DNA from 2 places in the Paenibacillus sp. S29 genome. Region 2 is predicted to be linked to the other one. Evidence: riboswitches for the same ligand, from Rfam matches in the RefSeq annotation. Region 2 holds a riboswitch; the other holds the start of a gene.
The links. Region 2 has a riboswitch for cobalamin ahead of ACL9RM_RS01030 (ABC transporter substrate-binding protein). Riboswitches for the same ligand answer to the same signal wherever they lie in the genome.

Region 1: another riboswitch for cobalamin. It lies ahead of metE (5-methyltetrahydropteroyltriglutamate--homocysteine S-methyltransferase); the one in region 2 lies ahead of ACL9RM_RS01030 (ABC transporter substrate-binding protein).

Annotation. Positions count from the first base shown of each region.
Region 1 covers NZ_JBMOUI010000001.1:421,805-429,622, forward strand. Annotated here, with positions in the region: gene ACL9RM_RS01935 (DUF4097 family beta strand repeat-containing protein) at 1-850, opposite strand, end outside; gene ACL9RM_RS01940 (DUF1700 domain-containing protein) at 855-1,406, opposite strand; gene ACL9RM_RS01945 (PadR family transcriptional regulator) at 1,399-1,728, opposite strand; gene ACL9RM_RS01950 (DUF6985 domain-containing protein) at 2,131-2,643, shown strand; gene metE (5-methyltetrahydropteroyltriglutamate--homocysteine S-methyltransferase) at 2,732-5,050, opposite strand; cobalamin riboswitch at 5,212-5,407, opposite strand; gene nrdG (anaerobic ribonucleoside-triphosphate reductase activating protein) at 5,590-6,087, opposite strand; gene ACL9RM_RS01965 (anaerobic ribonucleoside triphosphate reductase) at 6,084-7,818, opposite strand, start outside.
Region 2 covers NZ_JBMOUI010000001.1:217,778-225,595, forward strand. Annotated here, with positions in the region: gene ACL9RM_RS01020 (hypothetical protein) at 1-456, opposite strand, end outside; gene ACL9RM_RS01025 (hypothetical protein) at 1,001-1,315, opposite strand; cobalamin riboswitch at 1,679-1,882, shown strand; gene ACL9RM_RS01030 (ABC transporter substrate-binding protein) at 2,100-3,680, shown strand; gene nikB (nickel ABC transporter permease) at 3,696-4,625, shown strand; gene ACL9RM_RS01040 (ABC transporter permease) at 4,640-5,455, shown strand; gene ACL9RM_RS01045 (ABC transporter ATP-binding protein) at 5,455-6,372, shown strand; gene ACL9RM_RS01050 (ABC transporter ATP-binding protein) at 6,369-7,145, shown strand; gene nikA (nickel ABC transporter substrate-binding protein) at 7,288-7,818, shown strand, end outside.

The DNA.
Region 1 (7,818 bases), 200 kb from region 2:
ATTTGGAAATATTAATATCCCCTGAGGTGGTTTCTACCTTTATCACGTTCACACTACCGGGAACAGATTCGGGAGTATCTATACTCCCAGAGTCAGAGTGGACATTATAAACACCTTTAAAATCGGGAGCTTGTTTAATCTTCACGTCACCAGAATCAGCATTCACTTCCAAGTTGGCTACGGCACGTTGCGTAATATTTGTCTCCCCTGAGGTTAGGGAAATAAGGCCATTACCGCTATAATCGCGGATGGTAACATCGCCTGAAGTAAGCTTCAACTCCATATCTGCTGCAAGCTGACTGGCTGTAAAATTGCCGGATGTTAAATTTGCGATCAGGTGGGTACTTTGGAGGTTTGTAATCTCGGCAGTGCCTGAAGTAGCGGTGATGGAAGTATTCTGCACGGAGGCATCTTGAAGTTTTACATTCCCTGAATGTGCATCTACCTGTAGGTCAGTTAGTGTTTCGCCGGAGGGCATCTCTACGGTAATCGTTTGATCCAAATCAGGGGTGATCGAAAGAAATGACAAGGAAGCGGCCGGCTCCGATTGAATCGTAAGCTTACCGTTCTCAATTCGGGCATTATGAATTTGGTCGGCTACCTTTGTCTGAACTTCTCCACTAATGCGTATCGTACCTTGGTCGCCAGAGCCGGGAGTAAACAAAATAGAGACATCATCAGAACTGTCCACTTTCAGCTTCTGTAGCTGACCACGTGTGAACGTCCATTTTTTGTTAATCGCAGTTGTTTCCTTCATGACTTGTTGACTCCATGGGGCACCGTAAGCCACCATTCCGGCTACACCGATCACAATGCACAGACCTGCTGCAATAAACCACTTTTTATTCATGTTGTTAGTAAGCTCCCCTCAGGGTAGTCTGATTCCATTTCCAGTATCGTACTGTGCCTTTGACCATAAGGAGTAAGAGATAACGTACTCCAGGCAGCAGCAATAGACCTATACCCGTCATCGTGATAGAGAAAAAGAATTTGGCCGGGTAAAAGGTGCTGTTCAGCGCATAATCAGTAACGGCGAGAAGGGGGGCTGCAATGAAGCTGACCGCTACCACGGTCAATGAAACCCATACTACCCATAGGGTAGCCATAATCGGGATGGAGATCAGCAAGTTGAGAAACAGCAGTCCTAAGAAAGTAAAAAGATTGCGTGCGAAGCTTCCCTGGCGAAGCGGAGGAGAAGCGTTCCAGGCTGCATTGGGATCATCCAACGCTTCTCGGGCAATATCCTCTGGGTTACCCAGCTCATTGGCAATCTCACTTTCGCTTTTTCCATTGACCAACCCGTAGTCAAAATGCTGGCTCAAATCACTAAGCAGCTCATTGCGTACCTCTGCAGGGAGAGGAGAAAGACGCTGCTCCACCTCTGTAAGAAACTGTTTTCTATTCATCGGAATTTCCTTCCTCCAGTAGGCTTGCGACATGATGGACAAAATCATTCCATTCCCGCGTAAGTATTTTTGTATAATGGCTTCCAGTATCAGTCAGCCGATAATATTTACGGGGAGGCCCCTCGGTCGATTCCTGTAAATACGTTGTGCAGTATCCTTCTGATACCAGACGGCGAAGCAGTGGATATAGGGCTCCCTCAGCTACTTCAATATGACGGGAGACGGCTTGAGCCAACTCGTAGCCATAACGGTCTCTGCGTCCAATTAGAACTAGAACGCACAGTTCCAGTACCCCTTTTTTGAATTGGATGTTCACATTCACGAGCGGTGCTCCCTTCCTGGATGTTATCAATGATTCATAGGTGTCGTTCGGAACAAGGGGAAGAAACGTGTGTTTGTGCTTAATTTGTCACGGGTACTAATTATAGAACAGTAGTCAGGTATAATTTAACATCATGTACTGATTAATGCAAGGTACTAAATTTTTAATAATAAAATATTTGTGCCGAAATGGGCAGATTTTCTTTCTTGAAGGCTTTATTGAATAGCGAATGTTGTAGAAAAAAGTAGTTTCATTTGGAAATTCCTCGAAATGTGGCTGGAAGCCCAAATAGGATGCCGCTTTAATTTCATTCATTAAAATGATAGATTGTAAAGTATTCAATAGGGTTAAAGATTACTTTTTATGAAGAGGTGGTAAAGGGTGCATTGGAAACACTGGTATATGGAACTGGAACAGGATGATGAGTCTTGGGATGTATCTGAGGAGATTGTTCTGCGTGGTGTAGTACATGTTAATTTTTGCGGGCAGCCCTCGGAAGTAGAAGTCGAATTTATCGTGGGAGCCGACTCCGAAGAACAGGCACAGACTATAGAAGAACCTACACAGTTGCAAAAAAAGACATGGGAGCAGTATATGGAATATTCGTCAACTATTCATCCTCAAGTGTTGGAGTCCATACACTATCATTATGCTGGCATAGTGGAAAAGTACCGGAATGCTTACAGTACATTGGGAGAGGACCCAGATGAATATGCGCCTTATGTGGAGCGGCCGGAACAATTGTTGGATCGAATACAGCTTATGTCTATACTGATTTCCGACTCATCGGCAAAGGATGAACTGTATTTGAATTTTAGTTGCTCCTGGGATCGAGAACATGGCTTAGGCGTACATATGAAGCAGATGAAAATGGAGCATATTCAAGGCGTATATACATTATATGATCTAGAATAAATCCCCCTTCCTGGCTTTTAGCAAAAAGGGCCGGAAAGGGGAATAGGATAAGGCGAAAATGATGGCGCGATTGGATACGATAAAAAAATTAGTTGGATACAGCCAATGCAGCCCGGGCTGCTTGAGCCGCTTGTACCATTTGTCGCAAGGCGGCGACAGATTCCTCTTTGGTGCGGGTTTTCAGACCACAATCCGGATTAACCCAGAACAAATCTGATGGCAGTACGCGCAGGGCACGCTGGATCATGCTTAGCATTTCAGATACATCGGGGATGCGCGGGCTGTGGATATCGTACACGCCCAGACCGATGCCTTTGTCGTATACCTGATCTTCAAAGCTGACAATCAGTTCTCCGTGGCTTCGCGAGGTTTCAATAGATATAACGTCGGCATCCATATCGAAGATGGACTGAATCATATGCTGAAATTCGGAATAGCACATATGCGTATGGATTTGGGTGGCTGGCTCAACGGTGGCCGTGGTCACAAGGAAGGCTTGAACCGCCCAATCCAGATAGGCTTGCTGCTGTTCTTTTTTCAGCGGAAGCCCTTCACGAATTGCAGGCTCATCGACCTGGATCATGCCGATGCCCGCTTGTTCCAGTGCCTCTACCTCTGCCCGTAATGCCAGAGCCAACTGTAAAGCGACTTGACTACGTGGAATGTCATTACGTTCGAAAGACCAGTTCAAAATGGTCACAGGACCCGTAAGCATTCCCTTAACAGGCTTGGAAGTTAACGATTGGGCGAATGCCGTTTCTTCCACGGTCATGGGCTGATCGAAGGAAACGTCTCCGTATATAATCGGCGGTTTGACACAACGGGAGCCGTAGGACTGCACCCATCCGTTTTGCGTAAAAGCAAAGCCATTCAGCTTTTCGCCAAAAAATTCAACCATGTCGGTCCGCTCAAATTCCCCATGTACAAGCACATCAATGCCAATGTCCTCTTGGATATCAATCCATTCCTTAATTTGCTGTTGGATGAACGTTCGATATTGCTTGGCAGACCATTCTCCTTTGCGATAGTGCAGGCGGGCCTTGCGGATCTCGGCGGTTTGCGGGAAGCTACCAATGGTCGTCGTAGGCAGTGGAGGCAACTTCAGCTTATTTTGCTGAATCTCACGACGCTCGGCGAAAGGAACGCTGCGTGACAGAGGCTCTTTGGCCAACAGGTCGGCCAGATCGGCAGTTGTCTGTACGCGTGCCGCTGAACTGTTGAAACGGGCTACCGCATCTGCACTTTGTCCAAGCTTGGTGAGTGCGGATGGATCGTGTTTGCCAAGTGCAGCCGTCAGGATGGCGATTTCCTCTAGCTTTTCATCAGCAAAGGCCAGCGCTTGCACCAGCTCCTTGTCCAGCTTGTGCTCTGCCTCCAGGCTGACTGGCACATGCAGCAGACTGCATGATGGCTGTACGATAAGCTGCTCGGCAGTGGTCTGTTCTGCTAACTGACCCAGCAGAGCAGCTACAGCGTTCAGGTCGCTGCGCCATATATTGCGTCCGTCAATGACACCAGCGCCCAGCGTTTTTCCTTTAGGGAAGCCATGCTGCAATATATGCTGAAGATTTTCGCCATCATCATACACAAAATCAAGACCCAGCCCCTGTACCGGAAGTGCGGACAGACGCTCATAATGATCTAGGCTGCCAAAGTAGGTTTGCAGCATTATATTTAAGGAGGGCGCAGCCTGGTTCAAAGCTTCATAGACTTCCTGAATAATGTCCAGATCCTCTGCTGGGAATGAGGTAGTCAGGACAGGTTCATCGATTTGGACCCACTGAACACCTTCTGCTGCTAGCTCAGACAGGACACGGGTGTATAAAGGCAGGAAGGTTCTTATAATAGAGGCAAGCCCCTTACGATCATAGCCTTTGGAAAGGGTAACGAATGAATAGGGGCCGATGAGGACCGGTTTCCCATCAATACCTAGTTCTTGTTTTGCCTCACGATAAGCCTGTAAAGGTTTATTTTCAGTGAACACCGGAACTGCGTTCGCCAATTCAGGAACGATGTAGTGATAATTGGTATTCATCCATTTGGTCATTTCACTAGCGGTTGCTCCCTTCTGTCCACGAGCGATCCCGAAATACACGGACAGAGGAACCGGACCCGCGGGACGATAGTTGAACCGTTCGGGTACCAGACCGAACATCACAGATGTATCCAGCATGTGATCGTAATAGGAGAAGTCTCCGACAGGAATGCAATCAATCCCCTTGTCGCGCTGCTTGCTCAGATGCTCCAACCGTAATCTTTTCATCTCCGTCTGCAGTTCGCTTTCGTTAATGCTACCGTTCCAGAAGCGTTCCAGTGCTTTCTTCCATTCCCGATTTTCGCCGATACGCGGATATCCCAGATTACTGCTAATTAAGCCGGACAATTCAGGCCATTCAATAATGGACATGTACTTTTCCTCCTAGTGGGTAGCTGTTTTATTTTTACGTACCAAAAAAGGCATTCTTCCCCCCAAGGTTAAAAATAAGTAGGGGAAAGAATGCCTCCGTGATTAAAAAATCAAAAATACGGCGACTGCTCTTAACACCTCCCTATCTTCCGTAGGTACTTGCGATGTTGTTAAAATAGGCAGGTCTCCTGACTTACGGATCATGACGCTCAGCATTCCTTCCCGGTCTGTGGACCAGTGGATATATGAACAGCTGAAAGTTCCCCGTTTACAGTGGCGGGACCGTGCCGGATTTGCACCGGCTTCCCTTTTAAGCCTGATCTGAATAGAACAGACACCTATCTCCAAGCTATGCGGTTAAGGTATGACGAATAATTATGCACTCGTATACTTGTTCACCATCATAAGTGAAACTTACAGGATGCGCAATAGAAACTCCAATGGAATCTGTTAGCTATATGAAAAAAAGACAAGCTTACCCATGATGGGGGCTTGTCTTAGATTAGATATAGCATCTTGCTTGCTGGGTAAGCATCGCCTTATGTCAATGAAACGGTATAACCTGCCTGAATGCTGGCTTTTACATCTACCAGACGCTGGTTGCGACTGCCCCGGAAGGGAAGGGTCAGGTCCTTTTGCTGTTCTACAAAACGACCGTCCACAATCACATCGCACAAAAGCGCCAGTTCCTGTCGCTCCTGATCTGTGAGTAGATCTTCATAGACAAAGCCAGTGTAAGCCCACACGGTTCGGTCGGGACAGGCTTCGCGGAAGTCACGCACAAATTGCGAGCATTCTGCTGCTGAGAAAAACGGGTCTCCCCCGCAGAGAGTCAGTCCATCCAACAACGGATTTTCCATGATGTCACGAATGACCTCCTGTTGTCGTTGGGGGGTGAATGGCTCGCCTGCACGGAAGCTCCATGACTCTGGATTAAAGCATCCAGGACAGGCATGACGGCAACCGCTAATGAACACAACGGTGCGCAGGCCGTATCCTTCGTTCAGAGATTCCGGAATGTAGCCACACAAATTCACTTATGTTTCACCCGGTCTCGAACTTCTGCCTGTTTTGCGGCATTAAAGCGAACGGTATAATCTCCTGTCAGATATCCGGTTACCCGACGTAAGCGCTGAAAGTGTGTGTGCTCCTCATCTGTGCCACATTGGGGGCAGCTTGTCCCGATAATCCCTTCATAACCACATTCCGTACAACGATCCACCGGATGGTTGATGGAGAAATAGCCGATGTTCTGATGCAGCGCATACTGAACAATTTTAAGAAACGCATCCGGGTTATTCCGCGCATTACCGTCCAGCTCAATGTATGAAATCGCACCAGCGTTGCATAGGTTATGGAACGGAGCTTCCAAGCTGATTTTACGAGCAGCCGGGAGCGTGTAATACACGGGAATATGAAAAGAATTGGTGTAATATTCTCGATCATTTACCTCAGGAATAATCCCGAAATCACGTTGATCCAGCAATGTGAACTTGCCCGACAGACCTTCGGCAGGCGTAGCGAACAATGTAATATTTAAATTGTGATATTCACTCATTCGATCGCAATACACGCGCATGGAAGTGATGATTCGCTGTGCCTCGCGGTATACAAAATCATCCTCCCCGTGGTGTTTCCCGTATAGTGCCTTCATGCACTCAGCCAGCCCGATGAACCCAATCGAAAGCGTACCGTGTTTTAGTACGCCTCCCACCTTATCATCTGGTGCCAGTTGTTCTCCACCTTCCCATACCCCTTCGCGCATCATAAAGTCTGAGGCTTTGGCCGGTTGGCTGGTCTGGATTTGATAGCGATGAATTAGGCCATCTACCGCAATGCGCATAACTTCTTCTAGTCTCGCATCAAAGCGATCACGGTCAGGTGTCAGGCGTTTGCCTGTGCAAATACCATATTCAATGCCAAGCCGCACCAGATTAATGGTATTAAAGGAGAGGTTCCCCTTGCCACTCTGCCGGTTTCTACCGAAACGGTCAGAAATGGTGCGGGTACGGCAACCCATTGTCGCTATAATGGTATCTGGATCATCAGCACGGTAAAAAGGCAGGTTGAAGGTGGCATCCACATTCACAAAATTAGGATACATCCGTCTGCTAGAGCATTCTACCGCCCGTAAGAACAAATCATAATTGATGTCGCCTTCTGCCTGGTTGATTCCCTCTTTACATTGGAAAATATGTTGTGGAAAAATAGGAGTTTCCCCGCTGCCCAAGCCGCGAATAGTGGCCTCCAGCAGCGATTGAGTAACAAGCCGTCCCTCAGCAGACGTGCACATTCCGTAATTCAGTGAAGTGAATGGAATCTGTCCCCCCGCCCGACTGCTCATGGTGTTCAGGTTATGAATGAGCGATTCAGCAGCCTGCCGGGTTTCCGTCTCCGTTTCTTCGCGTGCGAATGCGTATGAACGAGGGCAGACTTCTTGCAAATGGGGATTGGCCATATGTAGTTCGTCGTCAGACATATTGGATTCTACCTCTTCCTCGAACAGCCGAAGTCCCTTGCGCAGATGCTTGCGGAAGGACCGGGCAACGTATGGGGCAAGGTCCCAATCGATTTTATTGGCAGAGACACCTCCGAATTGGCTGTTTTGCTGAGACTGGAATATGATGGCGACAAGTGCCATAGCAGACATAATCGTTTGCGGTGTGCGCACAGAGCCGTTGCCTGTATTGAAGCCGTCTCGCAGTAAACGACCAAAAGGAATAAAGATACAATTTGTAGTTCCGAGTGCATATTGGTCCAAATCGTGA
Region 2 (7,818 bases):
TTTAACACCACCTGTTATTGCTCCTTCCGCTTTCACTTTAATATTAGTTTTCACTGTAATTTTTGCAGCAGCAGGCCCAGTATATGTACTTACACGAATTGCATTGTTTGTATCAACCCAATAACCTAGATTTTCATGGGTTTTAACAATAGGAGTCACCCCAATGGATTGGGTACTAATTCTATCATTATTACCTTTTTCTTGATTTAAATTGTCGTAATTGACATAATAGTAATAAACATCATCGTTAACACTACTAGGATCGATATATTTGTAGACTTGTCCTTCCTTGGCCTTTATTTCATCTGTCGGTTCCCATTTTCCGGCTTCTGATTGTATTGTCGATGACAATGGATTCGGCGCATCATTTGCAGAAGCAATGGCTCCATATGGTAATAATATTGCTGTCAATGCTGCAATTATTGCTGTTTTAGTCATGACTTTGAATGGTTTCATAGTATTAAAATTCTCCTCTTCGAAAAATATTATTGGGGGCTAAGAAATGAGTAAATTTGAAAAAAATCTGTTTAAGTATTTGTCTTACGGTTTTTTGGTAGGAATATATTATTCCTTTATTCAAGGACCAACGACGACAACTTCTTCGCTTAACGGCTCATTGCAACTTTACACAGTGTCCGCATCTACTTTTATTTTCAGAACATTATCAACCTCATTTCTACTAAGTCTCCTCTCTGGAGTCGTGTATACAATTGTTTTTTTATCCATAAGAAGGAATAAGTAAATATTACCTGTAAATTTTATGTTTGTAAATAATTTTATTTAATGGATAAAATTTAAAATAAGATAGAAGAGAGCCGTATTGATCGCAACGGTCCTTTTATTAACTGACGGTTTAATAGCAAGTGCCTCCCCGTTTGGTTGTTCGTACAAAACTCTTTAGCTCCACAACTTTTCGAGCGTAAAAGCAAGCCGTCGCTTCGTCCTGGTTTACAGTACGACGCTGTGAACGACCTGCAAGATCCCTCGCTTAGCTCACTTACTAGCTAAAAAATAACTTGACTGCTAGGCACCTAAACGGCACGCTGACATGGCTTGTCAGGAAATGGTCAGTTAACAAATTAGGCCCCCGGCTAATCACCGGAGGCTTTTCAAACTCATTCTCTAAATCACTAAGGAATGTTTTACGGGTAAATTCTCTAATAGTTAAATTTGTCTCAAAGGCTGTCTGAGAAGAATCAACAATATAGTTCTTTTGTTTGGTAGCTGCCCCCAATGCTGTTATCCTTATAATAGAAATTCCACAAGGTTTGCTCACTAAATTTCCGATCAACTCTTTGGTTTTGTCGCTTTTCAAATTTTTTTCTTCCTCAATTTTTTGGAGAAGGAATAACCAACTGCTTTTTCAGGCATTTGATATAATGTATCTTTTTTAATAGCTTGTACAAATTGATGCAATCTCGCTGCTAAATTTTCGTTTATGCTTCTCTTTTAGATTCATTAAGTAGTCTGGTACAGTTTTCGGGACATCATGAGGGAGACGGAATGCCCGTCATTTCGTGCACGCAATGAATAGCCATTACCTTCATTCTCGCCATATCATTCAAATTTGAATTATTATACAGCATTTATTGACAAGCCTGTGACAACAAAATAAGATCGTAATGGAAAGAAATAAAGGAAGAAAACAGGTGTGAGCCGGACGACTCTATGTACGGGGTTTTGTTGAGACCATGTGGATAGTTGTTGAGCGTGTTCACTTAAAAGGGAAGTTCGGTTGATTCCGACACGGGCCCGCCACTGTATACAGGCATCAGCAGGATACTGCTGGAGCTTTCAGAACAGCCACTGGAACTGTGAAGAACCGGGAAGGCCTGAAAGATACGCTTGGAGTCAGGAGACCTGCCTGTTTTGACATCACTGTCAGACCCACGGGATGCTGGGGAGGTGGTTAGGCGTGCTGCATACGGAATGTCTGAAACCGATCTGATCCCTTCTATGTTTTTGGAGTTGGCTTCGAGGTGTGTTTTGACATTTTATAATGAAAGCATTTCTGACTGCTGATCAAGTGGTCCGGAATGCTTTTTTCGCGTTTTGCGTTAGGTTTATATGATTTTACAAGATAGAGGGGGATTCATCGAATGATTAGCAATCGTAGCAGGCGCTCATGGTTGATATGTACAGGGGTGATGCTGTTACTGGCAGTTATGGCTCTTTCGGGATGTACTAGCAATAAGACGTCGAATAGCTCCGGCAAAGATGAGAACGCGTCAGCACAACAAACAGCGACAGGTAAAAAGCTGGTAATGGCGTATACATGGAAACCGTCAGGTGTTGACCCGCACGGAGATAATAGCTGGGATGTGATGCGATCCGGTGCAGGTGAGACACTGGTACGTTTGAATGAAAAGCTGGAGCCTGTGGCTTGGCTGGCAAAGGAGTGGAAGCAGGATAGTCCTACAGTTTGGACGTTCAGCTTGCAGGATAAAGTCACTTTTCATAATGGAAAGAGTATGGATGCAGCAAGTGTAAAAGCATCTTTGCTACGCTCTATCGAGAAAAGCCATCTGGCGAAGGATTTACTGAATGTGAAGTCCATTGATGTAAGCGGCCCGCTGGCCTTAAAGATCACGACAAACCAGCCGAATGCGGCGTTGGTGTCCAATCTAGCTGATCCATCGACGATTGTACTGGATGTGGCATCGATGAAAGATGAGCAGAGTTACCCAGCGATGACAGGCGCCTTTAAAATCAAAGCGTTCAACAAGGACCAATCCTTGATCGTAGAGCGTTATGACGGATATTGGGGCGAGAAGGCACGATTGGCTGAAGCGACGATGAAGTTCATTACGGACGGGAATTCGCGCCTGATGGCGCTGCAATCCGGCGAGGTGGATGTAGCGACGGATATTCCGGTTGATAACGCAGAGGTACTGAAAAAGAACGACAAGCTACAGGTGCTGTCGGCTCCCTCCTTGCGCACCCATATGCTCGTGTATAATATGGAATCCCCAGTATTCAAGGATGCGGCGAACCGTAAGGTGGTGGACAGCCTGATTCCACGCACATCGATTGTGAGCGCCGTCATGAGGGGCTTCGGTACGGAAGCAAGCAGTCCGTTCCCGAGCATTCTTCCCTTCGGTAAAGTTGAGCGTAAAGCGCTGGACGGAACGGCGGATCAGCTGTTAACGAAGGATGGCTGGCAGAAGGACGCCCAAGGGACATGGACTAAGCAAGGCAAGCCGTTCGAGGTTACGCTGCTGACTTTTCCTCAGCGTCCGGAGCTCTCTGTTATGGCTGAGGTCATCCAAAGCCAATTGCTGAAAGAGGGAATCCAGGTCAAGATTCACAAGGTGGAAAATATCGACGAGGCGTTGACCAAAAACGATTGGGATTTTGCTATGTACAGTATGCTTACTGCTCATACAGGAGAGCCACAATATTTTATGGATATGTTTTATTCTTCGAAAAGCGAAGCCAATGTAAGCCGTTATAGTTCCAAACCGCTGCAGAGTATTCTTAACAGCTTGAAGCTGGCGAAGGATACAGCGCAGCGTAATGCTGTGACACTACAAGCGCTGGATATCATCAATACGGATTTGCCACAGTCGTTCATTGTGCATCCTGACAATGTGTTTGGTGTGAAAAAAGGGGTGGAGGGTTTTACACCCCATCCGATCGAGTATTACTACATTACAGCGCAATCCGATATTGCGGAATAACGAGCGGCGTATCCTATGATTCGTTTTATACTGGAACGTGTGGCGCAGCTGCTCATCATTGTATTCGTTGTATCCACGCTGACTTTTGTACTGATGCGGCTGGCTCCTGGAGACCCTGCTACCATTTTGCTCACCGCGCATAATGTCCCTGCCTCTGAGGAGGCGTTGACGACGCTACGGCAGGAACTAGGCTTAAACGAACCGTTTCATATTCAATATGTGAACTGGCTGCGGGATGTGTTCACAGGGCATTGGGGCACCTCGTATGTATCCAAGGAATCCGTGCTAGCCGAACTGTGGAACAGACTGCCTGCTACTGTGGAGCTAGCTGCTGCGGGCTTTGCCGTCATGACGGTGCTTACGCTGGGGTTGGGGCTGGCTGCCTCGCTAAAAATTAGCGGCCCATTGGATCGTCTGGGCAGGCTGTTCGCCCTGCTGGGATCGTCGATCCCCTCTTTTTGGCTTGGGTTTCTGTTGATCTATCTATTCTCCGTTCGCTTGGGCTGGCTCCCATCCATGGGAAGGGAGGATTGGACACATTTAGTGCTCCCAGCGCTGACTCTTGGCGCAGGTTTGGGAGCTGTGCAAGCACGTGTACTGCGCGCTCAAATGCTGGAGCTGGGTGACCGGAATTTTGTGAAAGCAGCGAAGGCTCGAGGCTTTTCCCGTATGCATATCCTCTTTTTTGAGATATTTAAGCATGCGGTTCTGCCTATAATTACACTGCTAGGTACCAATCTATCATTTATGCTGGCAGGTAATGTCATCGTAGAGACCATTTTTTCATGGCCGGGGTTGGGCAAGTATTTTATAGATGCAATTACACAGCGAGATTATCCGGTGATTCAGGGGTATGTTATTTTCGCCGTATTTTTAATTGTAGGAGTTCAGTGTTTGGTGGATGTGGTCCAGACGGCGATAGATCCGAGGCTGCGTTTGCGTTAAGGGGGAAGCTGAAAATGAAAAAGATACGGCTTTCCTTTCAAGGGAGCTTGCTGGCAGGAGGCGTACTGTTTGGTCTGATCGTGCTGCTTGGGTTATTAGCTCCATGGGTCGCTCCTCATGATCCGCTTCAAGTGGATCTTTTGAACCGTCTGGCACCACCCAGTCGGAAATATCCTTTCGGTACGGATCATCTGGGTCGGGATGTGCTGTCAAGGCTAATTTACGGGATTCGGATGAGCGTGCTAATCGCATGTGCAATTACTGTAGCTACGCTGTGTTTCAGTCTGCCTATAGGGTTACTCATTGGTTATGTGCGCGGACGCGTGGATCAGCTGGTTATGCGTGGAATCGACGGCGTACTGGCTTTTCCTGATATTATTTTAACGGTGGCAATTGTGGGCATTTTGGGTCCAGGTTTTGTTAACATGACCCTTGCGATTATTGCGGTACGGTGGGCGGGCTATGTCCGGTATATCCGTAGTCTGGTTCAAAAAGCCTGTCAGGAGGACTACGTTCGATATGCCCGTTTATCCGGCAATTCACACGTACGTATACTGAGCCGTTATGTATTGCCACAAGCGTTGCCACAGTTGTTGGTTTATGCAGTATGGGATATCGGACGCGTGGTGCTGATGATCGCTGGGCTGTCCTTTCTTGGACTGGGTGTACAGCCGCCCAAGCCAGAGTGGGGCGTGATGCTGCATGATGCAACCTCGTATTTTCAGGTGGCTCCGCATGTCATGATTTTCCCGGGCTTGGCGATTATGCTGTTCGTACTTGCCTGCCAGCTTTTGGGCGACCGCTTTTCGGAAAAGGGGGCGGCCAAATAGTGGAGGATCAAACAGCCCTTGGGTGCAAGGATACGGTAGAGCAAGTGGCAGAGCGAAAACCGTTGTTACACGTGGAACATTTGGAAATCTGCCGCACAGGCGTAGGAGCAAGCGGAAGCGGGAGCAAACTACTGCTGCGTGATGTGAGCTTTTCCATATATTCAGGGGAGATTGTGGCCCTGACCGGACCGAGTGGATGCGGCAAGAGCCTGACCGCACACGCAATCGCAGGCATGCTGGAGCCAGGTATTAATGTTACGCAAGGGCGTATCTACTATAACGGGGAAGACATTCTCCCGCTCCAGGAACGGCGCTGGCAAAGGCTGCGCCGAGAGGATATTGCCCTGCTCATTCAACAGTCGCTGAGCGGGTTGAACCCGATCCGGACTGTCCGCGCCCAGCTGATGGACACGCTTAGACTGCACGGGCGGCATTGGATGCCGCACGACCAGATGAAGCCGGGGCACGCTGGTGCTGCCCCATCCCACAATGCACCGCAGCAAGTCCACCCACTGGGCGTGCTGCCACGGATACGGCAGATGCTGAGCCGTGCCTCGGAGATAGCCAGAGGAGGCGCTACTCCAGTACGGGAGGCCTATTTGCGCTCTCTGCTCCGCAAGGTTGGATTTGCAAATCCTGAGCATATTTTGTCGTCATATCCTTTTGAACTAAGCGGAGGCATGTGTCAAAGGGTGCTGCTGGCTGCAATGTTAAGCTCCGGTCCGAGCCTCTTTATTGCCGATGAGCCTACTACGGCGTTGGATGTTATCAACCGCGACAAGGTCTTGGCATTGCTGCAACAATTGAGAGAAGACTTTGATCTCACCATATTGTTGATTTCACATGATCGCCAGGGTATGAGCCGCATAGCAGATCGAGTGTTGGAGATGAGCCCGGAAGGAAGGATGCACCAGTGATGCTGGAATTGAAGAATGTGACCAAAGCATACCCTGTCCGCAAACGGAGAAAAGGCTGGTTCAGCACGCAAGATAGCGAGCAGGCCGTGAAGAAGGTGAGTCTGGAGCTACGACAGGGGGAATGTCTCGGACTGGTTGGAGAAAGTGGAAGTGGCAAAAGCACGCTGGCACAATGTATTCTAGGGCTGGAGTCGTTGACTTCAGGAGAGATTTGGCTGGATGACCAGCCCATTCACACCGGAAGGATGAAGGATATCCATCTGTACAAACGAATCCAACTGGTCGCACAGGATTCGTCTTCCTCGCTCCATCCTCGCATGACCATACGAGATATTTTGGAGGAGCCAATCCACAATTATTTTCCTGGACGAAAAGCGCAAGCACTGGATATTTGCCAGTCTTTACTGGAATCTGTGGGGCTGGACACGGAATGTCTGGAAAAATACCCAACACAACTAAGTGGCGGGCAAAAACAGCGGGTATGTATTGCCCGAGCGTTGGCGGTGGAGCCGGATATTATCTTGTTCGATGAATCGATCGCCAATCTGGATACGACAACGCAGTTTTCCGTACTGGGCATGCTTAAGAGAATGCAGCAGGAACGTGAGTTGTCCTACCTATTCATCACTCACGATCTCCAATCTACTCGTCATTTTTGTGACCGCGTTGCCGTCATGGTTCAGGGGGAGATCGTGGAAATATTTAAGGAATGGGATAAAGACTTGTTACAGCATGAGTACACACGTACTCTGTTTCAAACGTTGGCGAATTAAGCCATAAATTTAATATTCTACAAATTTAAAATAAATAAGAGGATGGCTTGTCGAATGTTGTTGACAAAATAGAACGTGGTACCTATTCTAAATATGATTATGATAATCATTATCACATATATAGAAAAGGGGAAATACATTGATGTCCGTTCGACACCGCAAGACTGCCACCCTTATGTTGGTGGCGCTCCTCTTATTATCCGTTGTTTTGGGCTGCGCGAAGCAGGAGAACACACCTGCATCCACCTCTACTGACGGAGCTGCCAATGAAAAGTCGATCACGCTATCGTGGCCGCGTGACATTGGTACGATGAATCCTCACGTATATAATCCTTCCCAACTTTTTGCACAATCTATGGTTTATGAGCCGTTAGTCAGCTACAAGCAAGGAGGCAAGCTGGAGCCTGCTTTGGCTGAATCCTGGACCATTTCCAAGGACGGCAAAATATATACATTTAAGCTGCGCAAAGGTGTGAAATTTTCGGATGGAACGCTATTTAATGCAGCCATTGTCAAAAAGAACTTTGACGCTATTATGAAAAATGAGAAGACGCACAGCTGGCTTGGTATAGTAGGCGTTCTCGACAAAACTGAAGCTGTAGATGACAGCACCTTCCGAATGACACTCAAAGAACCATACTACCCAGTGCTTCAGGATTTGTCTGTCGTTCGC